Regions from separate parts of the Faecalimonas hominis genome, predicted to be linked through region 4. Evidence: predicted binding sites of a transcription regulator. Region 4 holds the regulator's gene; each other region holds the start of a gene.
The links. Region 4 encodes Rex, which represses fermentation and respiration genes when NADH is low (regulators of the CRP and FNR family bind a similar motif). Its sites were predicted from a motif close to ATTGTTAANTANTTAACAAT; they were not measured.
Positions count from the first base shown of each region.

Region 1: the regulator Rex is predicted to act here: its motif matches at 2,826-2,845, upstream of adhE (bifunctional acetaldehyde-CoA/alcohol dehydrogenase).
Region 2: the regulator Rex is predicted to act here: its motif matches at 3,416-3,435, upstream of ACYQ35_RS00690 (trans-4-hydroxy-L-proline dehydratase activase).
Region 3: the regulator Rex is predicted to act here: its motif matches at 4,040-4,059, upstream of pflB (formate C-acetyltransferase).

Region 1 covers NZ_BAAHSH010000044.1:53,889-61,622, forward strand. The annotation lists gene ACYQ35_RS08290 (DNA-directed RNA polymerase subunit alpha) at 1-9, shown strand, start outside; gene ACYQ35_RS08295 (bL17 family ribosomal protein) at 172-699, shown strand; gene ACYQ35_RS08300 (hypothetical protein) at 779-937, shown strand; gene ACYQ35_RS08305 (S41 family peptidase) at 993-2,336, shown strand; gene ACYQ35_RS08310 (hypothetical protein) at 2,367-2,639, opposite strand; gene adhE (bifunctional acetaldehyde-CoA/alcohol dehydrogenase) at 2,899-5,511, shown strand; gene ACYQ35_RS08320 (aminoglycoside phosphotransferase family protein) at 6,062-6,817, shown strand; gene ACYQ35_RS08325 (cell wall hydrolase) at 6,876-7,734, opposite strand, start outside.
Region 2 covers NZ_BAAHSH010000004.1:19,728-27,461, forward strand. The annotation lists gene ACYQ35_RS00670 (TetR/AcrR family transcriptional regulator) at 1-511, opposite strand, end outside; gene ACYQ35_RS00675 (M29 family metallopeptidase) at 848-1,630, shown strand; gene pcp (pyroglutamyl-peptidase I) at 1,642-2,286, shown strand; gene ACYQ35_RS00685 (helix-turn-helix domain-containing protein) at 2,661-3,233, opposite strand; gene ACYQ35_RS00690 (trans-4-hydroxy-L-proline dehydratase activase) at 3,491-4,402, shown strand; gene hypD (trans-4-hydroxy-L-proline dehydratase) at 4,406-6,778, shown strand; gene ACYQ35_RS00700 (GntR family transcriptional regulator) at 6,832-7,479, opposite strand; gene ACYQ35_RS00705 (alpha-N-acetylglucosaminidase TIM-barrel domain-containing protein) at 7,644-7,734, shown strand, end outside.
Region 3 covers NZ_BAAHSH010000007.1:54,796-62,529, forward strand. The annotation lists gene ACYQ35_RS01130 (MerR family transcriptional regulator) at 1-102, opposite strand, end outside; gene ACYQ35_RS01135 (DUF362 domain-containing protein) at 290-460, opposite strand; gene pflA (pyruvate formate-lyase-activating protein) at 561-1,319, opposite strand; gene grcA3 (autonomous glycyl radical cofactor GrcA3) at 1,585-1,827, opposite strand; gene pflB (formate C-acetyltransferase) at 1,857-3,968, opposite strand; gene ACYQ35_RS01155 (substrate-binding domain-containing protein) at 4,264-5,424, shown strand; gene ACYQ35_RS01160 (sensor histidine kinase) at 5,456-6,862, opposite strand; gene ACYQ35_RS01165 (response regulator transcription factor) at 6,864-7,565, opposite strand; gene ACYQ35_RS01170 (endonuclease MutS2) at 7,583-7,734, opposite strand, start outside.
Region 4 covers NZ_BAAHSH010000024.1:17,585-25,318, reverse strand. The annotation lists gene alr (alanine racemase) at 1-230, opposite strand, end outside; gene ACYQ35_RS03655 (NAD(P)H-hydrate dehydratase) at 227-1,726, opposite strand; gene ACYQ35_RS03650 (redox-sensing transcriptional repressor Rex) at 1,823-2,467, opposite strand; gene ACYQ35_RS03645 (ABC-F family ATP-binding cassette domain-containing protein) at 2,597-4,513, shown strand; gene ACYQ35_RS03640 (NADP-dependent isocitrate dehydrogenase) at 4,553-5,749, opposite strand; gene ACYQ35_RS03635 (GntR family transcriptional regulator) at 5,769-6,416, opposite strand; gene ACYQ35_RS03630 (DUF1653 domain-containing protein) at 6,530-6,943, opposite strand; gene ftsY (signal recognition particle-docking protein FtsY) at 6,959-7,734, opposite strand, start outside.

The DNA.
Region 1 (7,734 bases), on a different contig from region 4:
GAAGAATAGAATTCTTTGCCTTGACGCTGCTTCTTGAACTGCTAATGTTCAAGAGGATTCAAATTTTAGGCGAAGAATAGAGTGTTGTTGATAAATCCGAAGTGTACAGCAACAGCACATGGCTAGTAAGCCCGAAGAAGCATAACCACGTGTTTATTGGAGGAAATGAAAATGGCAAAATATAGAAAACTTGGCAGAACATCAAGCCAGAGAAAAGCATTAATCAGAAACCAGGTAACAGCATTACTTAATAACGGTAAAATCGTTACTACAGAAGCAAAAGCAAAAGAAATCCGCAAAGTTGCAGAAGGTCTTATCGCTTTAGCAGTAAAAGAAAAAGATAACTTTGAAGAAGTTAAAGTTATGGCAAAAGTTGCTCGTAAAGACCAGAACGGTAAAAGAGTAAAAGAAGTTGTAGATGGTAAAAAAGTTACTGTTTATGATGAAGTTGAAAAAACAATCAAAAAAGATATGCCTTCTAGATTACACGCAAGAAGAGAAATGCTTAAAGTTCTCTATCCTGTAGTAGAAGTAAAAGACGGCAAAAAAAGAAGCGCTAAAGAAGTTGATTTAGTAGCAAAATTATTTGATGAAATTGCTCCTAAATATGCAAACCGTAACGGTGGTTACACAAGAATCGTAAAAATCGGTTTACGTAAAGGTGATGCCGCTATGGAAGTTCTTCTTGAATTAGTATAAGAATAATAAATATAAGCCTCGACAGAGTTGTTCTGTCGGGGCTTTTGTCATATAATGAAGAAAAAGGCAGGTGTCTCAAATGAAGAAGAAAAAGGTGATATTTTTAGGTGTAATCGGTGTCAGCGTTGTGATTTTGTGCATTGGTCTTATCTTATCCCAAGATAAAAATAAATTGGAAAGAGATAAAGATAAAGAATTTGCTTCAGGAACGAAAATAGATAAAGAAGTTTCCTTTTGAGGAGAAAACGGATAAAAAAGCAAAAGAATATTTAACATATCCTCAAAAAGATAATGTGGGAGAGCCGGAGAGTAAGTGGATATATGATGAGCAGTTTCTCGATAAAGATGTGGGTAACTATTTGCAGAAGTTGTCCAAGACATTTATCGGGGAGAGAAAAAATGCATATGCTTCTTTTTATGATAATCAGCCACTTACATTTTTTACAAATGAAAAAAACTATCCTCTTCGGGAAGATGACGACGGAATGAAGTTACTTTCTCTTTTTAGATTTTGGAATATATATGAATATTATTCTCCAAATGTTCAAATTGCAAGGAAAGATTGGGACGAAGTATTAAAAGAGGAAATTCATAGAATGGTTCAAACGAAAACATATAGGGAGTATGCACTTGTTATAGCAGAAATGGCGGCACAGACAGGGGATCCGCATTTAGAAGTAATAGATAATGAAGATATATTAATAAACTTTTATGGAAAATACTATTTACAATGTGAATTCATGTATGTGGAAAATAAAGTGATTATCAATCAGGTGGGAAAAGATGAGAAAAATTTAAAAGTGGGTGATATACTTCTTTCCATTGACGAAATAGAGCTAGAAAAAAGAATAAAAGAATTGAAAAAATATAAAGCAATTCCCGAGGAAGATAAATTTGTTGCAAAAATAAAGTATCAACTTATGCAGACAGAGGGGAAAACTTCGGAAGTTATCGTTTTGCGTGACGGTGAAGAAAAGAAGTTGAAGGTAAACACATCTGAAGAACCATATATGTATGAAAATCCACAGAAAAATGGATTTATTGAGGAAGAAAAAATAGGCTATATCGATCCCTCCGCTTTGAAAGAGGGAGATTTAGAAAAACTGATGGAAAAATTTGCGGATATAGAAGGTATTATTGTGGATTTAAGATATTATCCTTCTTCGGTGATAGCCTATTCGATGGCGGAATACATCAATCCGGAGATGGAAGAGGTTTTACAGTTTGTTTTTCCAAATCCGGCAGTTCCGGGAAGGTATTATGCGATTCCAATGTCAGTAGGTAAGGGAATGATGAAAGACAAAGAGTATCCACAGTATAGTGGAAAAGTCATTTTACTGATGGACGAGAGGAGTGTAAGTCAAAGTGAAACTACTATTATGTCTTTGCGTCAGTCACCAAATGCAGTTGTGATTGGAAGTGAGTCCAGAGGTGCAAATGGAGATTTAGTAGAAGTAAAACTTCCGGGAGACCTTAGAATAAACATGAGTGGACTGGGTGTATATACAGCGGAAGGAGAGCAGACACAGAGAGTTGGTCTGAAACCGGATATAGAAATTTTTCCGACAATACAGGGGATTAAAGAAGGACGGGACGAATTGCTTGAAAAAGGAATAGAGGAAATTTTAAATAATTAGAAGAAGGAGGGCAAATCGCCCTCCTTTGTTTTACTCTGAAGCCGCATCTATTCTGGCAAGCACATCGTCCAACTCAAAAGTCATTGTTCCGTCCTCAAATACGAAAAGAGGAACACCTATGCCGCCTTTTTCCTTCACAGGGTTAAACATAGGATTTGTGTCACGGATTTTCAAAAAACGTTTTAAATTCCCAATGCTGTCGGAAAACTCCAGAAATAAGTAGCGAACATTTTTCTGTTCCAATACTTCCAAGGCATCTACACAGTCTTTACATGTTTTTGTTCCATAAATAATTAACTTCATTCTGCATTCTCCATTTCTTATGATATATTCTTAGTTTATAGTTTATCATAGATTTTGATTTATAGGGAAGAGGAATTGTGGTTGAGTGTTATGAATTGTGCAAAATGTATAGAATAAAACAAAAAAGTGAAAAAATTGTGCTTAACAGAGAAAGAATATTCTTCGTTAAAAAAATATCAAAAATGAATTGACAAATATTTAACGATGGAATATACTAACAAACGTAAAGCAAAAGAACTCATTCATGGAGGATAATGAAATGACGAAGAAAAAAGAAATCGTACCGGAAATTATTGATAGTGTAGAAGCGCTTACAGCAAAGATGGAAGCGATGAGAGAAGCACAGAAAGTATTTGCTACATTTACACAGGAACAAGTAGATAAAATCTTTTTTGAAGCTGCTTTAGCAGCAAATAAACAGCGTATCCCATTAGCAAAAATGGCAGTAGAAGAAACAGGAATGGGTATCGTTGAAGACAAAGTAATTAAAAATCATTACGCAGCAGAATATATTTACAACGCATATAAAGATACAAAAACTTGCGGAGTAATTGAAGAAGATAAAGCATACGGAATTAAAAAAGTTGCAGAACCAATCGGTTTAATCGCAGCGGTTATTCCAACAACTAACCCAACATCAACAGCGATTTTCAAAACATTGATTGCATTAAAAACAAGAAATGCAATTATCATCAGCCCACACCCACGTGCAAAAGCATCTACAATCGCAGCAGCAAAAGTTGTTTTAGATGCAGCAGTTAAAGCAGGTGCACCGGAAGGAATCATCGGTTGGATTGACGTACCATCACTTGAATTGACAAATGAAGTAATGAAAGGTGCAGACACAATCCTTGCTACAGGTGGTCCTGGTATGGTTAAAGCAGCATACTCTTCAGGAAAACCGGCGCTTGGTGTAGGTGCAGGTAACACACCGGTTATCATTGATGATACGGCAGATGTAAAGATGGCAGTAAACTCAATCATTCATTCAAAAACATTTGATAATGGTATGATTTGTGCTTCAGAACAGTCAGTAACTGTTTTGGAAGGCGTATATAAAGAAGTAAAAGAAGAATTTGCACTTCGCGGCTGCTACTTCTTAAAGAAAGACGAAATTGAAAAAGTTCGTAAAACAATTATCATCAACGGAGCATTAAATGCAAAAATCGTTGGACAGTCAGCACATACAATCGCTGCACTTGCAGGAGTGAAAGTTCCTGAAGAAACTAAGATTTTAATTGGTGAAGTTGAATCAGTAGATATTTCAGAAGAATTTGCACATGAAAAATTATCTCCTGTACTTGCAATGTACAAAGCAAAAACATTTGATGAAGCGATTGCAAAAGCAGAACAGTTAGTAGCAGACGGTGGATATGGACATACATCTTCTATTTACATTCACCCTGCACAGACAGAAAAATTAGCAAAACATGCAGCAGCAATGAAAACTTGCCGTATTTTAGTAAATACACCTTCTTCTCACGGTGGAATCGGTGATCTTTACAACTTCAAGTTGGCACCGTCTCTTACATTAGGTTGTGGTTCATGGGGTGGAAACTCTGTATCTGAAAACGTTGGTGTAAGACATTTAATTAACATTAAAACAGTTGCCGAGAGGAGAGAAAATATGCTTTGGTTTAGAGCACCTGAAAAGGTTTACTTCAAAAAAGGTTGTATGCCTGTTGCACTTGATGAACTTGGAACAGTAATGGGTAAAAAGAAAGCATTTATCGTAACTGACAGTTTCTTATACCACAACGGATATGTAAAAGGTATCGAAGAAAAATTAGATGAAATGGGAATCCAGCACACATGCTTCTACGAAGTAGCACCGGACCCAACACTTGCTTGTGCAAAAGCAGGAGCAGAGGCAATGAGAGCATTTGGCCCAGACGTTATCATCGCTCTTGGTGGTGGTTCAGCAATGGACGCAGGTAAGATTATGTGGGTAATGTATGAACACCCGGAAGCAGACTTCATGGATATGGCTATGCGCTTTATGGATATCCGTAAGAGAGTATACACATTCCCTAAAATGGGTGAAAAAGCATACTTTGTAGCAATCCCTACATCTTCAGGAACAGGTTCTGAGGTAACACCATTCGCAGTTATCACAGATGAAAAAACAGGAGTAAAATATCCATTAGCAGATTATGAATTACTTCCTAAAATGGCTATTATTGATGCAGACAACATGATGAGCCAGCCAAAAGGACTTACAAGTGCTTCCGGTATCGATGCTTTAACACACGCATTAGAAGCATACGCATCTATCATGGCAACAGACTACACAGATGGACTTGCTTTAAAAGCAATGAAAAACATCTTTGAATATTTACCATCAGCATACGAAAACGGTGCAAATGATCCTAAAGCAAGAGAAAAAATGGCAGATGCTTCTTGTATGGCAGGTATGGCATTCGCTAATGCTTTCCTTGGAGTATGCCACTCAATGGCACATAAATTAGGTGCATTCCACCACTTACCACACGGTGTTGCAAACGCATTATTAATTAATGAAGTAATGAAATTCAATGCAACAGATGTACCTACAAAAATGGGAACATTCTCACAGTACCAGTATCCACACGCATTAGAAAGATATGCTGAATGTGCTAGATTCTGTGGTGTTGTAGGAAAAGACGACAAAGAAACATTTGAAAAATTCTTAGTTAAGATTGATGAATTAAAAGAAAAAGTTGGAATTAAGAAAACAATCAAAGAATACGGAGTAGATGAAAAATACTTCTTAGATACATTAGATGAAATGGTAGAACAGGCATTTGACGATCAGTGTACAGGTGCTAACCCAAGATATCCATTGATGAAAGAAATCAAAGAAATGTACTTAAGAGTATATTACGGAAAATAATCAGAATTGTTTGAAACGCCCAATTGGGGACGTAGTGAAATCACAAATCACTACGTCCCCAATTGCGGTTTACCCCGTCCCTTTTTGACTTTTTTCAAAAAAATCAACGTATTTATGGGATTCCTTGCCCTTTCCGATGGGATTATAAGTAAAAACATTTTCAAATGATACTGAAAGGGCGAAATCCCAAAGGAAAGAGGCCTGTTTAATCAGATTATTCAGGTATAATCGGACACAATTTCCTGAATTATATTTCAATATTGTAAAAATCTGGCTGATACAGAGGATATTGTTTAAAATGTACTTTTGTACGGTAGTGGTATATCTTCCATATTCATTTATCATACACGAAGCGTTATGACTTTTGCATAAAAGTGAAAAATATGCAACCGGTTCAAAAAGAATGAAACGGATTGTTAAATAAAAGACAATAAAAATATTATAAAAAAGATTGTTAAAAATTATTTAAAAAACTATTGCATTTAAGAGAGAGAGGTGTATAATATAATTATCAAATAAAGAACGAGGAAAACTATAGGAGGTATGACTTATGAAACTGGATAAAAGTAATTTAATCGTAAAACGTGCATATAAAGAAGTGTACAAATGTGATGAAGGTATTGTGAAAGTATTCGAGAAGACTCATTTGAAATCAGACGTATTTAATGAAGCGCTGAATACTGCCAGAGTGGAAGAGACAGGTCTTGATATTCCTAAAGTAAAAAGTGTAAGTGAAGTGGACGGAAAATGGGCGGTTGTCATCGAATACAAAGAAGGAAAGACACTCGCTGAGATGATGCAGGTGGATTCCAAGAATCTTGAAAAATATATGGAAGATTTTGTGGATTTGCAGTTACAGGTTCACAGTAAAAAAGCACCATTATTGAACAAATTGAAAGACAAACTTGCACGTCAGATTAACAGTTTAAAAGAATTAGATGCGACAGCAAGATATGAACTTTTAACAAGATTGGAAAGCATGCCGAAACACGATAAAGTGTGTCATGGTGATTTTAACCCAAGTAACGTAATTGTCGGAAAGAACGGAAAGATGACGGTTGTTGACTGGGCGCATGCGACACAGGGAAATGCAAGTGCTGACGCAGCGATGACATATCTGTTATTTGCCTTGAAAGATCAGGAAACAGCGGATTTATATTTGAAATTATTCTGTAAGAAGAGTGATACGGCAAAACAATATGTACAGCAGTGGCTCCCAATCGTAGCAGCGGCACAATTGACGAAGAATAATGAGATGGAAAAAGAATTTCTGATGAAATGGATTGACGTATTCGATTATCAATAGAAGCAAAAAATGAGAGGATTGTGCCTGATAAGGCGTCCTCTCATTTTTGTGAATCTAATTAAAAAAATACATTTCCCCCAACAATAATACCGTCATGTCCGCTAGTTGCTGCACGGAAAGAATAACAGTTTCGGACGGAATCCAATCTTGCACCGGCAAGGGCGTCCTGTGCGACCTGATAACATAGTTTTTTTGGTCCGCGTTCTAAAACTTTATTCAATTTTCCCGTCCAGGTAGGTGAAAATTGTCCGCTTTGATAGATGACCCCTGATAGTGTGTTGGGATACTTTGGACTTTCCACACGGTTCATAATAACGGTTGCAACGGCAAGCAAAGCGTTGTAATCGCTCGAGCCCGCCTCGCATTCTAAAATACCTGCAAATAATGCCAAATCTTCCGCGGCAGAAGGGGGAGCGGGTTTGTTATCGGGTTTTTCCTCCGGCTTGCTGTCCGGTTTACTAGGCTCTTCAGCAGGTTTTTTGTCAAGAAGGCTTTGGGTTGCCTTGGCGAGAGCCTCTGCTTCGGCCAACTGTTTTTTATAGTCGTTCAGTTCATTGGAAGTATCTGTTATTTTCGATGAAAGTTGTTCGTATTTTTCTTCCAGATCTTTTTTCTGTTTCTCAAAATTTTTCTGTTGCTGACGCAACTCTTTTTCCTTTTTGGCAATGCTTGAATGCAGAGTCTGCAATTTCTCCAGCATAGTGCGGTCATATTCGCTGACTGTGGAGATGAATTCCGCTTTGTTTAATAAGTCTGCCATGGATTCAGACTCAAAAAGCATGGATAACAGACTTGCTGAGCCGGACTCATAGATGTATTTAATCCTCTTTTTCATCAGTTCATACTGTCCATTTTCGCGTACTTTTGCCAAAGCCAGTTCCTGCTGGGTTGTTGAAATTTCTTTCATGGTTTTTGAT
Region 2 (7,734 bases), on a different contig from region 4:
AACACCAATCGTAAGTAAGACCACGCTCTAAAGAAGCAATTTTTTCGCTGATTTCTGTATAAGATTCTGATGAAATAATTTCTCCTGAATCAAGGCCTTCTTTTACAAGTTGATTAAGAATTTGGTAATACCGACGTTTGGGGTTTAGGATGTATCTAGTGCCTTGTGTCATGACTTGAAGTCCATATAGTGTTTGAAAAAAAGAAATATATGGGGAATGCTCCAGGTTGCTCAAAATAAATTCATCGAATGTAATTAATTTGTCGACCGCACTTAAATTAGAAGGAAGAGATTTCAACCATTCGTCATAATCATTATCGAAGAAATAGGCAAGACTAAATATAAGATCTTCTTTTCCTCTGAAGTGATGATAAAAAGAACCTCTAGATGTTTGAGAACGTTCTATAATTTCATTAACAGTTGTTGCATCATATCCTTTTTCCAAAAATAATTCCCAGGTAGCGCTTATTAATTGTTCTTTTATAGTAGTGTTTATTGCTTTTTTTCTCATAAAATAAATATCCTTTATTACTCGTTATATTTCATTATTATATCACGAAAACCGTAAGGGATACAAGTCTTGACAGTTTATAAATAGATTGCTAAAATTATAACAAAATAAGTAGAATGTAGTACGGAATAAGGTACGATTCAAGAAAATGAATGAGAGAAAGGAGTGTTTATGTGGAGAAACAGAAAAAAATTCAACTCCCAAAAAAGATGGGAAAAACAGAGAGAAATCGCTTGATTGAATTTGCTCTTTTAAAAGGTTTTCAATCTGTATCAGCTGAATTTCCGGTTGTTTCTACAACAGAAGGAGAGGAAGTTCCAGAGAGTTTTTCGCAATATGAATTGCAACTTAGGAAATTATCATGTCATTATAGGTGCGACGAACTATTCCTTAGTTACAACCAAAGCTGCGAAAAAGGCAATTAAAAAAGGAAAAAAATTTCTTTCCCTTCCGCTTTGTACAAATGATGGAAAAGCGATGCTGAGTTATGATTTTATGACCATGGATACAAAGAAAAGTAAAATGCTTGCGATGGTCATTATGAAGTACTTAAATTCAGCGAGTGTTATTCATATCACTTCTAAGAATGGAACGGATTTGAAAGTATATAAAAGAAATAGAAAAGCCGGATTTTTTAATGGAGTATTAAAAGATGGGAAAGGGTATTCGTCGGCTAGTATTGAAGTATATGTTCCAATAGAAGAAACTAAAAGTGAAGGGGTCATGGTCTTAGATGGCTCGCTTGGATATATTGGGAAAGCAGATTATCCAACAAAAATAGATATTTCACAAGGGAAAATTACAAAGATAGAAGACACGATTACAGGATGTCAACTCCAAGAATACTTGAAAAGTTATGATGATGAAAGGGTTTGGGTTGCAAGTGAACTTGGAATTGGATTAAATTCTCAATCCAAATGTCGAGGAAAATGTTATATTGAAGATGAGTCGGCATATGGAACGTTTCATATCGGATTTGGGAGAAATCTTGCTTTAGGCGGAGTGCATGAAGCAAGCGGGCACTATGATTTGGTTTGTAGGGAGCCGAATATTTATGCCGATAATCGGCAGATTATGATGGAGGGAAAAATTATTACCCCTGAACCAGAAGTATATTAAGGAGGCAAAGAATGAAAGTTTTAGTTACAGGATTTGATCCATTTGGTGGAGAAACGGTTAATCCAGCTTATGAATCAGTAAAATTAATTCATGATACAGTTAAAAATGCGGAAATTATAAAGGTGGAGATACCGACTGTATTTGGTGAAGCAGGGAAAAAAGTGGAGAAAGCTATAGAAGAACATCATCCAGATGTGGTACTTTGTATCGGACAAGCAGGAAGAAGAGCGGATATACAGGTAGAAAGAATTGCGATTAATTTGTGTGAGGCTCCGATTCCTGATAATGCGGGAAATCAGCCTATTGATGAAAAATCGCAAAAGGATGGAGAAACAGCATATTTTGCGACAGTACCTGTAAAAGCAATGGTAAAAAATATTAATGAACATGGAATTCCAGCAAGTGTTTCTTATACGGCGGGGACATATGTATGTAATAATGTAATGTATGATTTACTTTATACACTCAATAAAAAATATCCAAATGTTCGTGGCGGATTTATTCATGTACCATATTCTACACAGCAAGGTGTTGGAAAGCCTTTGGGTACAGCAACTATGTCGATTGAAACGATGGCAAAAGCTTTAGAATATGCAATAGAAGCAATTGTGGAAACAAGAGAAGAAGTAGAAATATCGATGGGAATTACAGATTAAACTATAGCGATAAAATGAAACACAAGAGAATATATATATAATATAGAGGTTCTTATAGTATCAAACTTATCAATTCTAAAACTAAAAGATTCTATCTGAAAATTCTTTGTATATAGAGAAGGGGGATCACTCAATCATTACATTTGATGATTGAGCGATACCCCTCTTTACTTTCGATGCTTATTCCTCATCGTCTATTTCCTGAGCACCGATTAAAGCACCGGCTGATGCGGAAACAACTGCTGCAACAATGGCAGCGATAATGCTGACTGCAATAATGCAAACTAAAAATCCCATTGTAAACGCCTCCGATTCTAAACTACAAATTTTTAACTAAATCTATTGTATCACGAAAAATCAAATCTGTATATATTTTATTTGTGGCGCAGAGGATTCGGAGTATGTACAGTTAAAAATTTTACAACAGTATTTGTATCATTTTTCCAGTTGTGAGAAATATTTGAATGTACATGGGCTGAATCTCCGGGATATAAATGATAAATATCTTCCTCAATCTGCAAAGTCAAGATACCTTCCAATATATAAATAAATTCTTCACCGCCGTGGGAATAAAGTTCTAAATCACTTTCATCCTGTAATGCGGGCATAAGTTCTACAAGTCTTGGAAGAAGATCAAATTCTTCTACATGATTTGTGAGAGCGTGCTCAATAATTTCAGGATTTACAACAGTAGATTTCTGTTCATAGCGCCTCATTATATGTACATCATTTGGTTTTATATTCGTAGTGAAAAAACTGGATAGTTCTACATCTAAAACCTTAGAAATTTTATCCAAAGAATCGATGGCTATACTTGTCATTCCTCGTTCCAATTGGGAGAGAAATCCAATGGATAGTCCGGTGTTTTCGCTTAAATATTTTAAAGTATATTTTTTTTCGGTACGAAGATTTTTGATTCTAAGTCCGATAATTGCATTTGTATCCATGATTTTACCTCTTTTTCTCTTACTATCTTTAAAAGATATTGTTTATATTATTACCAGTTGGTTGTAATGTCAAGCATTTGACAGGTGAAAAGAACGCAGATAAAACGAGTTGTATAAAGATTAATGAATAAATGAAAGCGTATTCTCTTTTTAGAAATTTTTATGAAAACAATAAAAAATATCATGACAAAAGAATAACAATGTGATATAATGAAAAAAGCGGATAAAAATTTCATTTAAATGAAAATGGAGGAAATATGAGAACACCAAATGTAATTAATATCCAAAAGTTTTCTGTGCATGACGGGGACGGCATACGGACAACTATTTTTTTTAAAGGTTGTTATTTGAATTGCTGGTGGTGTCATAATCCGGAGAGCCAGAATTTTGCGCCGGAAGTTATGATTAACACAGAAAAGTGTACAGGGTGCCGTGCTTGTGAGCAGGTTTGTCCGGAGAAAGCTATTCATATAGACAATTGTAAGCAGTGTACGGACAGAACGAAATGTAAAGTATGCAGTACGTGTTTGGACTATTGTGTAAATAATGCGAGAGAAGTTGTTGGGAAACAATATACAATTGCGGAGTTAGTAAAAGAAGTGGATAAAGACTATATGTTTTATGAAGAGTCGTTTGGGGGTGTTACGCTTTCCGGTGGGGAAGTTATGGCACAGGATATGGAATATATAGAGGAACTTCTGAAAAAGTTAAAGAGAAAAGGTTATAACATTACGATTGATACATGTGGATTTGCGCCTGAAGAAAATTTCCAAATTGTTTTGCCGTATGTGGATACGTTTTTATATGATATTAAATTGATGGATAATGAAAAGCATAAGAAATACATGGGGCAGAGCAACGAATTGATTTTCACCAACCTGAAATATTTAAGTGACAATGGAGCGAGAATTTATATTCGCATTCCGGTCATCGGGGGAGTGAATGACAGTGACGAAGAAATACAGGCAATTATTTCTTATTTAAAAGAAAATATTTCGGTAGCACAGGTAAACCTGTTGCCATACCATGACATTGCAAGCAGCAAATATCAAAGATTAGATGTTACATATAAAGGAAAAGAATTTACTGTTCCTTCTAAAGAGAGAATGGAAGAGTTAAAAGAAATGTTTCAGAAAAATGGTTTTACAAACACCAAAATAGGAGGTTAAGAGATGGAAAGAGGAATGAACGAAAGAATCCGCAGATTAAGAAAACAGAGTTTGGAGACAGAACCACACATTTATATGGAAAGGGCGGACTTGGAAACAGATGCGTACATGATGTATGAAGGAAGTGTTTCCGTTCCGGAACTTCGTGCGTTGGCTTTTAAACATTTTATGGCTAATAAAACATTATGCATCAACGACGGAGAATTAATCGTGGGAGAAAAAGGTGACGGACCACAGGCTGCACCATCTTTCCCTGAATTGTGCTGTCATACAGTAGAAGATATGAAAATTATGAATGCGCGTGATTTGATTTATTTCCGTGTTTCAGAAGAAGATTTAAAATTACAGGAAGAAAAAATCATTCCATTTTGGGAAAAACGTTCTGTTCGTCATAAAATCTTAGCGAATATGAGTCAGGAGTGGAAAGATGCCTATGCAGCAGGTATTTTCACCGAGTTTATGGAACAGCGTGGACCGGGACATACAGTAGGATCAGAAAAGATTTATAAAAAAGGATTTTTAGATTATAAAAACGACATTATCGAAGCGAGAAATAACTTGGATTTCTTAAACGATAAAGAGGCGTTAGACAAAAAGGCACAGTTAAATGCGATGGAAATCTGCTGTGATGCCATTATGATTTTAGGTGAAAGATACGCAAAATATGCAAGAGAACTTGCAGATAAAGAGACAGATGAGACTCGTAAAGCAGAGTTACTTCAGATTGCGGCAAACTGTGATGTTGTACCGGCACATGCTCCACAGACATTCTGGCAGGCAATTCAGATGTACTGGTTTGTTCATCTTGGAGTTACAACAGAGTTAAATCCATGGGACGCATACAGCCCGGGAAGATTTGACCAGCACTTGAATCCGTTCTATCAGAAAGATACAGAAGAAGGTATTTTAGATGATGAAAAAGCGTTGGAATTATTAGAATGTTTATGGGTAAAATTCAATAACCAGCCGGCGCCTCCAAAAGTAGGGGTTACATTAAAAGAAAGTGGAACATACACAGACTTTGCAAACTTAAATACCGGCGGTATCACACCGGAAGGCGAAAATGGTGTCAACGAAGTAAGTTATTTAATCTTAGACTGTATGGACGAAATGAAACTGTTACAGCCAAGTTCAAACGTACAGATTAGTAAGAAAACACCGACAAAATTCTTAAAACGTGCTTGTGAAATATCAAGAAAAGGTTGGGGACAGCCTGCTTTCTATAACACGGAAGCGATTATTCAGGAATTATTAAATGCCGGAAAAACAATTGAAGATGCAAGACGCGGTGGAACAAGCGGCTGTGTAGAAACAGGAGCATTCGGAAACGAAGCGTATATTTTAACAGGATATTTTAACCTTCCAAAGATTTTGGAATTAACATTATATAACGGTTATGACATCGTAAGCAAAAAACAGATTGGTCTTCCTCTCGGATATGCAAAAGATTTCAAATCTTATGAAGAATTATACGATGCTTATAAGAAACAGATTGAATATCTTGTGGATATTAAAATTGAAGGAAGTAACATTATTGAGAAAATCTATGCAGAATATATGCCTGCTCCATTCCTTTCTATTATTACAAATGATTGTATTTCAAAAGGAAAAGACTACAATGCAGGTGGTGCAAGATACAATACGAACTATTTACAGGGTGTAGGTATCGGAACAATTACAGACTCATTGTCAGCAATTAAGTATAACGTATTCGATGAGCAGAAATTCACAATGGAAGAACTTATCGAGGCAATGGAACATAACTACGAAGGTTATGAAAGAATTGCAAACCTTGTTCGTAATAAGACACCAAAATATGGAAATGACGATGATTACGCAGATGGCATTATGAAAGATGTATTTAATTTCTACCAGAAGACGGTTACGGGAAGACCTAACATGAAGGGCGGTACATACAGAGTAAATATGCTTCCGACAACATGTCATGTATACTTTGGAGAAGTTATGAATGCAAGTCCAAACGGACGTCTTGCACAGAAACCGGTTTCAGAAGGTATTTCTCCTGAAAAAGGTGCGGACGTAAACGGACCGACAGCGGTAATTAAATCATGTGCAAAAATGGATCACTTGAGAACGGGTGGTACACTGTTGAATCAGAAATTTACACCGAGTGTTGTTGCAGGTGAAGAAGGTTTGACACATATGGCGGATTTAGTAAGAGCATACTTCAATATGGACGGACATCATATTCAGTTTAATGTTATCGATAAAGAAACATTAATTCAGGCACAAAAAAATCCAGATGAATATAAAGACTTAATTGTCCGTGTTGCAGGTTACAGTGATCACTTCCGCAATCTGAGCAAAGCATTGCAAGATGAGATTATTGAAAGAACGGAACAGTCGTTTAACTAAAAATAGTATAGATAAAATAAGAAGCACATTTCGGGGGGAATGTGCTTCTTATTTTAGTGGTGATATTCGCCTAATGCGCTGTCTTTTCCGGTCATAAAGTGATCCTGCGTTAAAATGGCATAGGCATTTTCGTAATCGTTGTTACGCATATACTGTACCATTTTCTTCAGGTTGGCATTCGTTTTTTCTATCTGCATACCGTTTTTGAGGGAATATAATCCCATGCGGATAAGTTCAAAAAGATTACTCTCATAGAATTTATTGATTCTCGTATTATCGAAGATGCTGACAATTTCCAAGTGCATTTTTGTGTCGGCAACCTCCCACTCGTATGGATTGTTCGTTGCGGCACACATACGGACAACTTTTTCCTCAATGCGATAAGAATATTCTTCAAAACGGTTGGAAGAAAAGATTAATTTAAAAGCAGAACCCTCAAAAAGTTCTCTCAACTGATAAATCTCCTCTATATCCTTGTCTGTGATTTCTTTTACGGTCATGGATTTGTGGTATCCCGAAACGATAAGGCCCTCTGCCTGCAGCATTTTAATTGCGGTTCTGACCGGATTGCGGCTCATTTCCAGTTCCTCAGTGAGAATTGCTTCGGTAAGCGGCATTCCGGGAGGGTAAGTCAGATTTAAAATATTTGTTTTAATTGTATGATAAGCCTTATCTGCAAGAGATTTGCTTTGCGTTGCCATAAGGACACCTCTTTCTCATTGTTAATGTATACATTCTATTGTATATAATGGCAAAGAAAAATACAAGAGAATATGTAAAGGAAAAATTGTATTAGCCAATGAGTTATGATATGATAAGAAAGTTAATACCCAATTATTGACAAATAATCAACGGAGGAGAACAAATGAAAAAGGTAATGAAAAAAATGTGCAGTTTGTTGCTTTCTTTTTGCCTTATATCGGGAACATTATTCAGTGTACCGTTAAGCGTTGAGG
Region 3 (7,734 bases), on a different contig from region 4:
CCCGATAGGGAGTTCCAGTTCTTCTTCCCAATAGCGCAGAACGTGAGTCTCTACGTTGACACGTTTTGACGCCTCGGAAATCATATAATGGACTTCGCCCATATAATCGCCTCCTAAGTTGTTCTATATCGTTTTAAGACATATTTATCATACCACAGAATATAGGGAAAATAGGGAAGTTTTGACCGCAAGTTTTGACAATATTCGTGAAGATTTGAGAGAACATAAAAAAGAGAGCATTGCCTTTGCAATACCCTCTTTAGACTGTTGCTCACTATACGATTTTATATTATTCAGCAGAAATTGCTCCTGTTGGACACTGCGCTGCACAAGCACCACAGTCTACACAAGCGTCAGCAGAAATTTCGTAGTGGTCAGCACCCTGTGAGATTGCTCCTACTGGACATTCAGCTTCGCAAGCACCACAACTTACACATTCATCACTAATTACGTGTGCCATAGTATGTATCCTCCTTTTCGTTTGGTAAATAGTTTCACCGTTTATAGTTCCTATTTTAATACAAAACAAAGAAAGATACAAGAGAATTTATGCTCTGAATTTAATACAAGTTTTCCTTTTTGCCTTTTTTATAGGCGGAAAGAATAATGTTTTTGGCCGCAGCCGCCTCTTCTTTCGTTGCCTCGCGGGTGTCTTTCAGTGGGTAGTCCATACCCAGATTATCGTACTTTACTTTTCCCATGGAGTGGTATGGGAGAACGTCGAGCGCTTTTACGTTGTTTAAGGTACTTATAAATTTACCCAAGCGTTCCAAATATTCCTGGTACAGTGTAATGCCCGGAACGACAACGTGACGAATCCATACAGGGACGTTCTTCCCGTCAAGATATTTTGCGAAAGCAAGAATATTTTTATTTGAGTGTCCTGTCAATTCTTTATGTTTTTCGTCATCAATGTGTTTGATGTCGAGCATGACTAAATCAGTAAGTCCAAGCAGAATATTTAATTTATTCATAAAGACTTCATTTTCAGGCTGGAACATAACTCCTGAGGAATCTATACAGGTGTGAATTCCGTCTTTTTTTAACTGAGTGAATAATTCGATAAGGAAATCCATCTGCATCATCGGTTCGCCGCCTGTAACGGTCACGCCGCCATTGCGGTAAAACGGACGGTTTGTATAAAAGCCTTCCAATACTTCCGCAACAGTGTGCTGTTCGCCTGTATTTACTTTCCAAGTGTCAGGGTTGTGACAATACTGACATCTCATCGGGCAACCCTGCAGGAAAACAACGTAGCGGATTCCCGGTCCGTCAACCGTCCCACAACTCTCAATAGAGTGGATATAACCTTTTGTCATGATAAAACCTCCTCGTATTTTGTATGCTAATAACTCGCAAAACGCCCTGTCGGGCTATTCCGTCGCTACACGACTATTTTGCTCGTATATATTCATGCGCGATAAAAAGTGTCCGCGCTTACTCGCAAAACGCCCTGTCGGGCTATTCCGTCGCTACACGACTATTTTGCTCGTATACGTGCGTCCACTCCGTTAATGCAAAACCGGACAAATCCTCATGCAAGCATGAATTTGCCCGGTTTGATTAACGTCTGAATTTTATCGCTTACATGCCTTCGTGGAATGTACGTGAAATAACGTCGTCCTGCTGTTCTTTTGTTAATTTAATAAAGTTTACTGCGTATCCTGAAACACGAACTGTTAACTGTGGGTAGTTTTCAGGGTGTTTCTGAGCGTCTAATAATGTTTCTCTTGTGAAAACATTTACGTTTAAGTGGTGTCCGCCCTGTTCTACATAACCGTCTAACATATTTACTAAATTATCAATCTGCTGCTGATTTACTGCCATAGTAATTACCTCCTATATTGTTTTATCTACTATTCGTTGTCAATGCTTTCCATAATGTTTGGAATGTTACAAGCCTGATTTCCGCATTCTTCGATTCTGTCTAAGTCAAGATCTCCTGCAAAAATCTGGTCTTCTTTTCCTAATGCTCCAGGAATGATTGAGAATGTATTTGAAATACCGTCCTGAGCATGTCTGAATGGGATCTTAGCAACTGATGCAAGAGATGCTAATGCTCCGTGAGAGTCACGTCCGTGCATTGGGTTTGCTCCCGGTGCTAATGGTTCTCCCATTTTTCTTCCGTCAGGTGTGTTACCTGTTTTCTTACCATATACTACGTTAGAAGTAATTGTTAAGATAGAAGTTGTTGGAACACCGTGACGATATGTGTGGTGTTTTCTTACTTTGTCCATAAATGAACGAACGATGTCAACTGCGATTTCGTCAACACGGTCATCGTTGTTTCCGTATTTAGGGAAATCTCCTTCTACTTTGTAATCTACAACTAATCCGTCTTCATCTCTTACAGGTGTTACTTTAGCGTATTTAATAGCGCTTAATGAGTCGGCAACTACAGAAAGTCCTGCGATACCTGTAGCAAAGTAACGTTTTACATCTCTGTCATGAAGAGCCATCTGAAGTTTTTCGTAAGAATATTTATCATGCATATAATGAATGATATTTAATGTATTTACATAAAGTCCTGCTAACCATTCCATCATGTCGTCGAATTTCTGCATTACATCATCGTAATCAAGAACATCGCCTTCTACTGCGCGGTATTTTGGTCCAACCTGAATTTTAAGTTTTTCATCAATACCACCGTTGATAGCGTATAATAAACATTTTGCAAGGTTTGCACGTGCTCCGAAGAACTGCATTTCTTTACCAACTCTCATTGAAGATACACAGCAAGCGATTGCGTAGTCATCTCCGTGAGTCTGACGCATTAAATCATCATTTTCATACTGGATAGAAGATGACTTGATTGACATCTTAGCACAGTATTCTTTGAATGCGTGTGGTAAACGTGTTGACCAAAGAACTGTTAAGTTTGGTTCCGGAGCAGTTCCTAAGTTGTCTAATGTGTGTAAGTAACGGAATGATGTTTTTGTAACAAGTGGACGTCCGTCAACACCAACACCACCGATTGATTCTGTTACCCATGTTGGGTCACCTGAGAATAATGCGTTGTATTCAGGTGTACGTGCAAATTTAACAAGACGTAATTTCATAATAAAGTGGTCAATGTATTCCTGAGCCTGTTCTTCTGTGATTAATCCTCTGTCTAAATCACGTTTGATATAGATATCGATAAATGTAGAAGTACGTCCAAGACTCATGGCAGCACCGTTCTGTTCTTTAACTGCTGCAAGGTATCCGAAGTATAACCACTGAATTGCTTCTTTTGCGTTTGAAGCAGGTTTTGTAATATCGTATCCGTAGATTTCACCTAATTTAGCTAAGTCGCTAAGTGCACGGATCTGTTCAGATAATTCTTCGCGAAGACGAATGTTATCTCCTGTCATTCTTACTAAAGAAGTAGCAAGCTGCTGTTTCTTATCTTCGATTAACCAGTCTGTTCCGTATAATGCAACACGACGGTAGTCACCGATGATACGACCACGTCCGTAAGCATCAGGAAGTCCTGTGATGATAGCGGATTTTCTTGCAAGTCTCATTTCAGGTGTGTAAGCATCAAATACACCCTGATTATGTGTTTTTCTGTATTCTGTAAAGATTTTTACGATTTCAGGGTCTACTTCGTATCCGTTTTCATGACAAGCATTCTGTGCCATACGGATACCACCAAATGGCTGAAGGGAACGTTTGAAAGGTTTGTCTGTCTGGAAACCAACGATCTGCTCTAAGTCTTTGTTTAAATATCCAGGTCCGTGAGAAGTAATTGTAGATACGATTTTTGTATCCATGTCTAATACTCCGCCTGCTTCGCGTTCCTGTTTAGAGAGATCCATTACCTGAGCCCAAAGTTTTGTAGTAGCTTCTGTTGGTCCTGCTAAGAAAGAGTCGTCTCCTTCATATGGAGTGTAGTTCTCCTGAATAAAGTTACGGACATTTACAGATGTACGATTCCAGCGACCAGGTTTAAATCCGTCCCAACTCGCATTCCAGTTTTTTTCCATTTTAAAAATCCTCCTAAATATGTTTACTTTATAATGTCACCAGAAGAGTGTATTTATACACAATTCTTTAGTTTGTTAAAATATTCACTACGCTTAGATTATAAGGAAAAAAGAAACACCAGTCAATAGTATAACAACGGTTAGATTGTACTAAATTGAATACAGTATACAAGTGAGTACAATTTTCCTTTGCCAAATCGTAAAATTAAGAAAATATTTATTCTTTTTTCACAAAATTAGTGTATAGTAACATTATTAAAAAAAGAATGTAAAATAATTAGGAGTGTATAAAGAGATGAAAAGAAAGTTACAGGTGCTTTTAAGCTTAGTCTGCACTGCGGTATTATTTTCTTCATGTGCCTCAACAGACACACAGAAAGAGAACGTGATACAAAAAGAAGAAGGAAGAAAAGTAAATGAAAAGCAGAGCAATCTTGATGTATTAAATCCAATTGCATACAGCGATGTGTCGGGAATCAAACTTGAACCAGGTTCTTACATATCTATAATAGGAAAGAGCAATAACGGTGAATTTTGGGAGGAAGTAAAAGCGGGAGCAGAGAGAGCGGCGGAAGATTTGAATGCCGCTTTAGGATATAAAGGGGAAGACAAGATTAAAGTAAATTATAGCGGGGCTTCCAAAGGTGAGAATATTGAGGATCAGATTAATATTTTAGATGAGGAACTGGCCAGAAATCCGGTTGCTGTCGGAATAGCGATTATTGACTCAACGGCCTGTGAAGTGCAGTTTGATTTGGCTGCGGAGAATGGTATTCCGATTGTTGCATTTGACTCGGGAAGCGATTACAAAAATATTCAGGCAATGTGTTCAGCGAACAACAGCGAAATCGGTAAAACAGGCGCTACAAAGTTGGCATCTGTTTTGGACGATACAGGTGAAGTGGCATTGTTTGTACACGATAAAGAATCCACAAGTGCAAAACTTCGTGAAGAAGGATTTTTAAAAGAGATACAGGAAAATCACCCTAATATTAAAGTCCCTCTTGTGTACCATTTAGATGACTTGGAAGAAACAGCGAAGACGATTGCTTCCGAGAGAAATAAGAACAAGAAGGAGGGAGAGAAAGATGTTCTCCCTGAGGAGATAACACAGACGGAAGCGATTCAGTATGTGTTGAAGAAAAACCCTAATATAAAAGGTTGTTTCTCAACAAATATTAGTGCAAACGAGGAATTGCTGACAGCGTTGGAAGGGGAAGACAGAGATTTAAAAATTATTTCAGTGGACGGTGGAGAAAGCCAGTTACAAGCGCTCAAAGATGGAAAAGTGAACGGTCTGATTGTGCAGAATCCATATGCGATGGGGTATGCTACAGTGATTTCAGCGGCGAGAGCGTCACTTGGAATGGGAAATCAGGCATTTATTGATTCAGGATTTATTTGGGTTACAAAAGATAATATGAATAAGAAAACAATTAAGAGAATGTTATATTAAAAGAGAGGGAGAAAATTACATTTCTCCCTCTTTACTTTTTGGAAAGCGAGAAAATAAATTCTGTTCCAACCCCTTCGGTGCTGATAACATTAATACTTTCTCCGTGTGCGTTGATAATTTCTTTCACGATGGCAAGTCCAAGCCCCGTTCCCTTTTTGTCTTTACCTCGTGACAAATCTGTCTTATAAAAACGTTCCCAGATTTGATTAATGCTTTTCTTAGGAATGCCGATACCGGCGTCCTTTACGGAAACAAAAACTTTGCCTCCATGTTCGGTTGTTTCCACATAGATACTGGAATCCGCATTGCTGAACTTAACTGCGTTATCAAGGAGATTGTATAAAACCTGTTGGATTTTCCGCTTATCCGCATAGACAAAAATCGTTTTGGAGGCAAATAAAAGTTCAATGGAAATTTTTTTTGCCGTGCATCTTCCCTCAAAAGAGATAGCGGTGGTACGTATAATCTCGTGAATGTCAAAAGAACTTTTGTCCAGCAGCAGTTCTTTTGTGTCAAATTCATTTAAAGTAAGCAAATCCTGTGTTAAATCCGTAAGTCTTTCCGTTTCAAATAAGATAATGTTTAAATATTTGTCATACATTTCTACCGGAATGGTTCCGTCCGCAATGGCATTGACATAGCCTTTGATGGAGGTGAGAGGTGAACGGAAATCGTGGGAAACATTTGCGATAAATTTCTTCTGATAACTGTTCATATCTTTTAACTGGTTGGACATATAGTTTAAAGATGCCGACAGGTAGCCGACCTCATCATCGGTATTGATGTGTATTTCATGGTCCAAATTTCCGGACGCATATTGTTTTGCCGCCTCGGTAATTTTTCTAAGGGGACGGTAAATAAAAAAGTGCAGTCCCAATAAAATAGAGAACGACAAAATATAGATTACGAGCAAAGTGATATATACAACATTCAAAATCGAATCTTTCGTTTCCGTCAAATCAGAATAAGATTTGTGAATTAAAATATATCCTTTCGTATAAAACCCTTGTGTTACCGGGGCGATTACCGTAATCATTTCTTCCGAAAAATAATTATGATAATTTCCGATAAGATACTGCTCATTTCCTGCCTCAGCCGGATTAAAATCGGTAATCTGAGCGGGACTGGAGGTGGAAGGATTACTGTGGGAGGACAGTAGAAGCTTTCCGTTTCTGTCCGTAATCCATACATCTGCGTGCAGATAAGCAGTCAACCCGTTCAACTGCACCTGCGTATCATTTAGTGAAAGTGTATTGGTGAAGAAACCGGGAAGATATTCTTTTCCCATTAAATTGGCTTCTTTATATAACTCTCCTCCAATCTTTGTCTCCAGATTTGTTGCAAGGAGAGTTGAACCTAAAGTGGCAACAGTAAAAATACTGAGAAAACCAAAAGCGATATAAATCAAAATAAACTTTAAATAGAGGGTGCTTCGCATATTACTTTACCTCAAATTTGTATCCGATGCCCCACACTGTTCCAAGACTCCATGTAGGGTGATCTTTGATTTTTGCGCGAAGTCTCTTAATGTGTACGTCCACTGTTCGGGTGTCTCCCATGTAGTCATACCCCCAAATCTGATCTAATAACTGTTCCCTTGTGAAAACCTGATTTGGCGATGCGGCTAGAAAATAGAGCAGTTCCAGTTCCTTTGGCGGCATTTCCACAGGAAGGTCGTCGACAGTGACGGAATAGTTTGTCAGATTGATTTCAATCCCCGGGTAAACTACACATTTTCCTTTGTCTGCCACAGGAATCTCCTGCTTGGCAGGCTGGTAACGGCGAAGAACAGCCTTCACCCTCGCCACAAGTTCCTTTGCATCGAACGGTTTAATCATATAGTCGTCCGCACCGAGTTCCAGACCGAGTACCTTATCAAAAATTTCTCCTTTTGCGGAGAGCATAATAATCGGTGTGTTGGATTTCGCACGTATCTCCCGGCAGACCTGATAACCGTCGATACCCGGCAGCATCAGGTCGAGAAGAATTAAATTAGGCTGATAGGAATCAAATGTAGTCAGCGCCTCCTCACCATCATGTACCATCATTGTGTCAAAGCATTCTTTTGTCAGATAGAGAGAAATCAGTTCTGCAATGTTTTCATCATCATCTACAATTAGGATTTTTTGTTTTGTTACCATAAGTGTCTCCTTTTCTTTTATTTGAACTCAACGATAGTTACACCGGCATCGCCCTCACCGAAAGCACCGAGGCGGTATGATTTAACATATTTAAGCCGTTTTAAATAATTGTGAATTCCCTGACGCAGCGCTCCCGTTCCTTTACCGTGTACGATTCGCACCGAGGTTA
Region 4 (7,734 bases):
CCTTCTGTGCGGAGAACAACAGCCTCATCTAGTGTTGCCACCGCAAACCCCCAAATATAATCATATTTTTCAAGAACTTCCGCAACCTGAATTGCGCCGTGTCCATAGCCGTCACTTTTGATAACCGCCATGATTTTTGTGTCTCCGTCTATTCTCTGTTTCATTTGTTCCATATTATATGTCACTGCATCTAGATCAATTTTGGCATATACTCTGCTGTAAGTTTTCATCTTGTCTGCTCCTTCTCAAGTTTTCTCATTACATGGCTGATTGCATCAAGCAAATCATTTGCCAGTACACTGTAGCTTCCTTTTTCTTTCTGAGCGTAATCGCCACATAATCCATGTACATAAACGCCAATTTCACATGCATCTTTGCATTTCATTTTCTGTGCCAGAAATCCTACAATTATTCCGGCAAGCACATCTCCCGCTCCCGCTTTTGCCATTGCATGGTTCCCGGTTGTATTTATATAAATATCTTCTCCGTCAGCCGCCACAAATGTCCTTGCATCTTTCATTGCACAGACAATCGGATATTCTCTCACAAAATTCTTTAATACGGTGATTTTATTTTTCTGCACCTCTTCCACACTACACTGAAGCAGTCTTGACATCTCTTTTAAGTGTGGCGTAAGTATAACCTGCTTTTTATGTTCCAAAAGAGATAAATCTTCCGCCAAAAGAGTAAGTCCGTCCCCGTCAATCACAGATGGAATTTTCGCATACTGTATCGCATATGTAAATATTTTTTCAGACAGGTCACTTTTCCCGAGCCCCGAGCCGATTAAAAGGACATCACTCCGGTCAAACAATTGTTTCAACTGATTTTCATTAAATGTTTCGTAAGTGGAAATAATGGCTTCAGGAAGTGCCTGCTGCAAAATTACACGGTTATCCTCATGCGTATAAATCTGTACAAGTCCTGCACCTGCCGAGTAAGCCGCCTTTGCGTTCAAATAGGCTGCACCTGCCATTCCTTTGCTGCCCGCTATAATGAGTACTTTGCCAAATGTTCCTTTATTACCATTAGGGTTTCTCTTTGGCAGGGAAACGTCTTTATCTTCTCTGTCGTAAGTATAAAGTTTTTGTCCCGCAGGAAGTGCTTCCGATGAAATGCCGATGTCCGCGACGTAAATTTTTCCTGCATATTGCCGCCCTTTTTCAAACAACATTCCTATTTTTTCAAAAGCAAAACACACTGTAAAATCTGCACGGAAAGCACAGCCTTTTATTTCTCCGGTCGTATCGCATATTCCGGTTGGAATATCCACTGCGACTTTCGTTCCGTTCATCTCGTTTAACTGCTCGATTACCTCCTTATATTTTCCTGAGACATCTCTTTTCAATCCGATTCCCAAAAGGGCATCTATAATAACACTATATTCTTTTTTCTCCAATGTGTTTCCAATAGATATGCCGTAATTTTCTGCTATAGTGTATTGTCTTTTATTCTCCTCACTTGCGGTTTCTTTATTTCCCATATAACAAACATTCACATGTATGCCCTTTAAATAAAGAAGACGTGCAATGGCAAGACCATCGCCACCATTGTTTCCCGATCCGCAAACGATCAATGTCTTTGAACAGTCTACATTATTTTGTTCAAGTATTTCCACAACTTTAAGCGCTGCTCTCTCCATCAAAACGCAGGAAGGTACGCCCATCTGTTCAATGGTATACCGATCTGCATATTGCATCTCTTCACCTGTTAATACATATCTCATCTTACCCCTCCTGATTCTGACCGAATTTTTTCTCAGAAGAAAACAACGCATAGAAAAAGGCGGATTCCCACACTTCCACTATACGTTGTTTCGCTGTTATTCTGTATGTTCTTTGTTATAACGGCTGAGATTATATGATAATCTCATAAGACTTTCCGACAAATGTACGTTTTCCACAATGACATTCTTCGGTAAATCTAAATCTGTATGCGCAAAATTCCAAATTGCACGCACACCGTTATCTACCAAAAATTTCGCAACTTCAACCGCTTTTGCCTTCGGGATTGTGAGAACGGCTATATCAATATTGTGTTCATTGATAAAATCTTTCAATTCGTCCATCATGCGAATTGGGACTCCGCGAATAGATACACCCGAAAGTCTTGGATTCACATCAAAAATACCTTTAAAAATAAACCCTCTTCTCTCAAATGAAGTATAATTTGCCAGTGCCTGTCCAAGATTACCTGCACCGATTATAATCATATTATGATCTATATCCAATCCCAAAATCTTGCCGATTTCTGTATATAAATATTTTACATTATATCCATATCCCTGCTGTCCGAATCCGCCAAAATTGTTCAAATCCTGACGTATCTGGGAAGCGGTTACCTGCATTCTTCTGCTCAATTCATTTGAAGAAATACGCCCTACATTGTCTTCAAGTAGTTCTCCTAAGTATCTGTAGTATCTAGGCAATCTGCGTATTACTGCCTGAGAAATTTCTCTTTCTTCCACTGCACTTCACCTTCCAATCTGTTCTACGCAATATTATATAGAATAGTTCCGATAAAGTCAATTTTTTAGTTGTATTTTGCAGTATTTGAGTATAATATAAAGGATATGAGTTATTTTGGGAGGTTTATTATGATTTTAGCATGTCATAATCTTAATAAAGCATTTGGAGAACAGATCATCGTCAAAGATGGTTCTTTTCATATAGAGGAACATGAAAAAGCAGCCTTGATTGGCTTAAACGGAGCGGGAAAATCAACTATTTTGAAAATGATTATGGGCGAATTGCCTGTTGACAGCGGTGAGATTATTCTTGCAAAAGGTAAAACAATCGGTTACCTTTCACAACATCAGAAATTGGAAAGCGGAAATACTATTTACGAAGAAGTAAAAACAGCAAAATCTGATATTATCACTTTGGAAAATCAAATTCGCTCCATCGAACTGGAATTAAAGCATCTCACAGGGGAAGAACTTGAGAAACGTTTACAGACATATCATCATCTTACCGCTTCCTTTGAGCGTGCCAACGGATATGCTTATGAAAGTGAAATAACAGGTGTTTTAAAAGGTCTTGGTTTTTCGGAGGAAGACTTTGGGAAATCTGTGGATACGCTTTCTGGCGGACAGAAAACGAGGGTTTCTTTGGGTAAACTCCTTTTAACAAAACCGGATATTCTTCTTCTCGATGAGCCGACGAACCATTTGGACTTAAATTCAATCGCATGGCTGGAAACGTATCTTTCCAACTATCAGGGCGCCGTACTTATCGTGTCCCATGACCGTTACTTCTTAAATCGCGTCGTGACAAAAGTTATTGAAGTGGAACAGGGCAATATTATGATGTTTTTAGGCAACTATACTGCATTTGCCCAGAAGAAGAAACTTGTCCGCGAAGCAAAATTAAAAGAATATATGAAGCAGCAACAGGAAATCAAACATCAGGAAGCAGTTATTGAAAAACTTCGTTCTTTTAACCGGGAAAAGTCCATTCGCCGTGCGGAGAGCCGTGAGAAAATGTTGGACAAGATGACTTTGGTGGAAAAACCTACGGAGGTTACGTCAGAATTTCACATTTCCCTCGAACCTTCCTGTGTAAGCGGAAACGATGTGTTGACCGTAGAGCATTTAAGCAAGTCATTCGGAGCATTGAAACTGTTTCAGGATATTAGTTTTGAAATTAAACGCGGAGAACACGTTGCCGTTATCGGCGATAACGGAACGGGAAAGACAACTCTTTTAAAGATTTTAAACGAGGTACAGCCGGCAGACAGCGGTGTATTTACTTTAGGAACAAACGTACATATCGGATACTATGATCAGGAACATCACGTTTTGCATATGGAAAAAACAATTTTTGATGAAATTTCAGATGATTATCCGACTTTGACAAATACACAGATACGAAATACTCTCGCCGCTTTCCTTTTCACAGGCGATGATGTATATAAACAGATTAAAGATTTAAGTGGTGGGGAACGAGGACGTGTATCTCTTGCAAAATTAATGCTTTCCGAAGCAAACTTTTTGATTTTGGACGAACCTACAAACCATTTGGATATTACATCAAAAGAAATTTTGGAAAAAGCATTGAACGATTACAGCGGAACAATCTTATATGTATCCCACGACCGTTACTTTATCAATCAGACGGCAACCCGTATTCTCGACTTAGTGAATCATACATTTGTCAATTATATTGGAAACTATGATTACTATTTGGAGAAAAAAGAAGAATTAACCGCTGCTTACACAAATGTAAATACAGACACTCTTTCTGCTTCCGCACCGACGGAATCGGAAACAAAACTGGACTGGAAGGCACAGAAAGAACAGCAGGCAAAAGAACGTAAAAGACAAAATGATTTACGAAAAACAGAAGAACGTATTTCTGCTCTGGAGGAACGTGACGGTGAAATTGATGAACTGATGACACAGGAAGATGTGTATACCAATTCCGTTAAATGCCGTGAACTTTCCGAAGAGAAAGCAAACATTATGCAGGAGTTGGAACTTCTGTATGAGAAATGGGAAGAACTGGCGGAATAGGAAAAGGCAAACCTCTAAAATTGGGTTTGCCTTTTTCTCTTATAACAACTCAGCAATCGCCTGAATGAATTCCTCACTGTTTAGCACAGTCGGATTTGGAATAGATGTAATCAACGCCAAATCTTTCGTCATCTTACCACTCTCAATGGTATCAAGGGTTGCTTTTTCCAACTTATCTGCAAACTGCATTAATTCTTTATTATTATCCAATTCACCACGTTTACGCAATGCTCCCGTCCACGCAAAAATAGTTGCCACAGAATTTGTCGATGTTTCTTCCCCTTTTAAATGTTTGTAGTAATGTCTTTGTACTGTACCGTGAGCCGCCTCATATTCATAGTATCCTTCAGGGGAAACTAAAACAGAAGTCATCATTGCCAGTGAACCGAATGCTGAAGAAACCATATCACTCATTACATCACCATCATAATTTTTACAAGCCCATATAAATCCGCCTTCTGCTTTCATCACTCTTGCTACTGCATCATCAATCAATGTATAAAAATATTCTATACCGCATTCTTTAAATTTTGCATCATATTCTTTCTCATAAATTTCCTGAAAAATATCTTTAAATGTGTGGTCGTATTTTTTGGAAATAGTATCTTTTGTGGCAAACCATAAATCCTGTTTTGTTTCTAACGCATAATTAAAACAACTTCTCGCAAAACTCTCAATAGAATCATCGGTATTATGTATTCCCTGTGCGATTCCCGCTCCGTTAAACTGATGAATTAATTCTCTTTTTTCCGTTCCGTCCTCTGCTGTATAAACTAATTCTACTTTGCCCGGTGCGTCAATAATCATCTCTGTATTTTTATACACGTCTCCATAAGCATGTCTTGCCAGTGTGATTGGTTTCTTCCAATTTTTTACACATGGTTCAATTCCCTTTACAACAATCGGTGCACGAAAAACCGTTCCGTCTAACATAGCGCGAATAGTTCCGTTCGGGCTTTTCCACATTTCTTTTAAATTATACTCTGTCATACGTGCTGCATTTGGTGTGATAGTAGCGCATTTAACGGCAACACCGTATTTTTTTGTCGCATTTGCAGAATCAATGGTAACTTGGTCATTTGTTGCATTACGGTTTTCCAAACCTAAATCATAATACTCTGTTTTTAAATCAATGTACGGAAGTAATAAAGTGTCTTTGATCATCTTCCAAAGAATACGTGTCATTTCATCTCCGTCCATCTCAACGAGCGGGGTAGTCATTTTAATTTTTTCCATTTCAGTGTCCTCCTTTTTATTAAAACCCGTGCTTTTCTAAGTTCTCTAATACACATTTCATATGCTCGGTTATCAGCTCCCCTGCAAGCAGTTTATCTTTCTTTTTAATTGCTTCCAAAATTGCCTTATGCTCTGCGACTGATTTTTCTAACCGCCCTTCCGTCTTCACCGAATACACTCTCGCAAACTGCACATATTGATATAAATCAGATAAAATGTGTTTCAATATTTTACTGCCACATGCTTCATATAAAATACGATGAAATTTTCCGTCTAATATAGCCATTTTATCCGTACCGGATTTTTTCAGATGAAATTCCGATAATAAAATAATTTCTTCCAACTCATTCATATCTTCCTGTGTAATATTGTCAATCACCCATTCCGTACATAAATTTTCCAAAAGGGAGCGGATTATAAAAATATCATGTATATCTTTCTTGCTGATTCCCGTCACATAAGTTCCTTTATTCCGAATTGTTTTAACAAGTCCTTCCAGTTCTAGTTTTTTGAACGCCTCACGTACAGGAGTTCTGCTGACACCCAATTCTTTTCCAATTGTCATTTCTCTTAATTCATCATTTTCCTGATAAACACCGGATAAAATATCATTACGCAATTTGTGAAACACTTTTTCACTCAATGAATATCCTTTATCCTTTTCCATTTGTTTCACTCTCCACAACTCTATTTTTGTATAATTGTATACAATTATACAAAATCTGTCAAGAGAATAAAAAATCCCCCTTACCACTTTCGTGATAAAGAGGAATTTCATCTCTAGTGAAGTCTTCCGCCTTCATATTTCATTTTCATTCTGATAAAATGTAAAAGCTCCTGATATCGCATCTCCATGGAAGTTTCTTTCTCGGCAAAATCCATACTCTGTGCCGCGATACTCATAAACTTTTCTGTAATATCCTTCTTATGTTTCTGCAAAAAATATAATTTCTGCTCATTTTCAACTATATCAAGAAAATCTTCAATCAGACGCATATCTTCATCAGAAACTTTTTCCATTTCCTTTATAAAAGAAACAAGAGTTCTTACATACACTTTTTCTTCCTTGTCATTTTCTTTATAGACAACCATTTCTTCCCCTGTCTGAAAATCTGTTGCCAATTCCATAACCTGACATTGTTTTCCTTCCGGAAATCTGTAACATTCCCCTTTCGTTACCGTTTTATACTCCATGTCTATTTCCCCTTTCTATCTGTCAGATGATTCATCTGTATAAAACAGCGCATTAACAAATTCGTCGGAATCGAATTTCTGAAGGTCGTCTATAGATTCCCCTACACCGATATATTTTACCGGTATTTTTAATTCTGATTGAATGGCCACTGCAATACCGCCTTTAGCGCTTCCGTCCATCTTAGTCAATACAATTCCGGTAATATCCGCTACTTCATTAAATTCTCTTGCCTGTGCAAGGGCATTCTGTCCTGTTGTACCGTCCAAAACAACTAATGTTTCTCTGTACGCTTCAGGATACTCGCGTTCAAGGACGCGGTTGATTTTCTTTAATTCTTCCATAAGATTTTTCTTATTGTGAAGCCTTCCTGCCGTATCACAGAGAAGTACGTCAGCGTGACGCGCCTTCGCTGCGGCAACCGCATCATATACGATAGCTGCAGGGTCTGCACCGTCCTGTCCTCCAATCAATTCCGCATCTGCTCTTCTCGCCCACTCTACAAGTTGTTCGCCTGCTGCGGCACGGAATGTATCGGCAGCAGCCAATACGACCTTTTTATTGTTTGCACGAAGTTTCCCTGCAAGTTTTCCTATGGTAGTTGTCTTTCCTACCCCATTCACACCAATGACAAGAACGACAGATGTTCTGTCCTCAAATTCATATGCTGTTTCACCTACACGCATCTGTTCCTTAATACTGTCGATAAGAAGTTGCTTGCATTCCATTGGCTCTTTAATTCTCTGCTCTTTTACTTTTGCACGCAAATCATCTAAAACGGCATAGGTCGCCT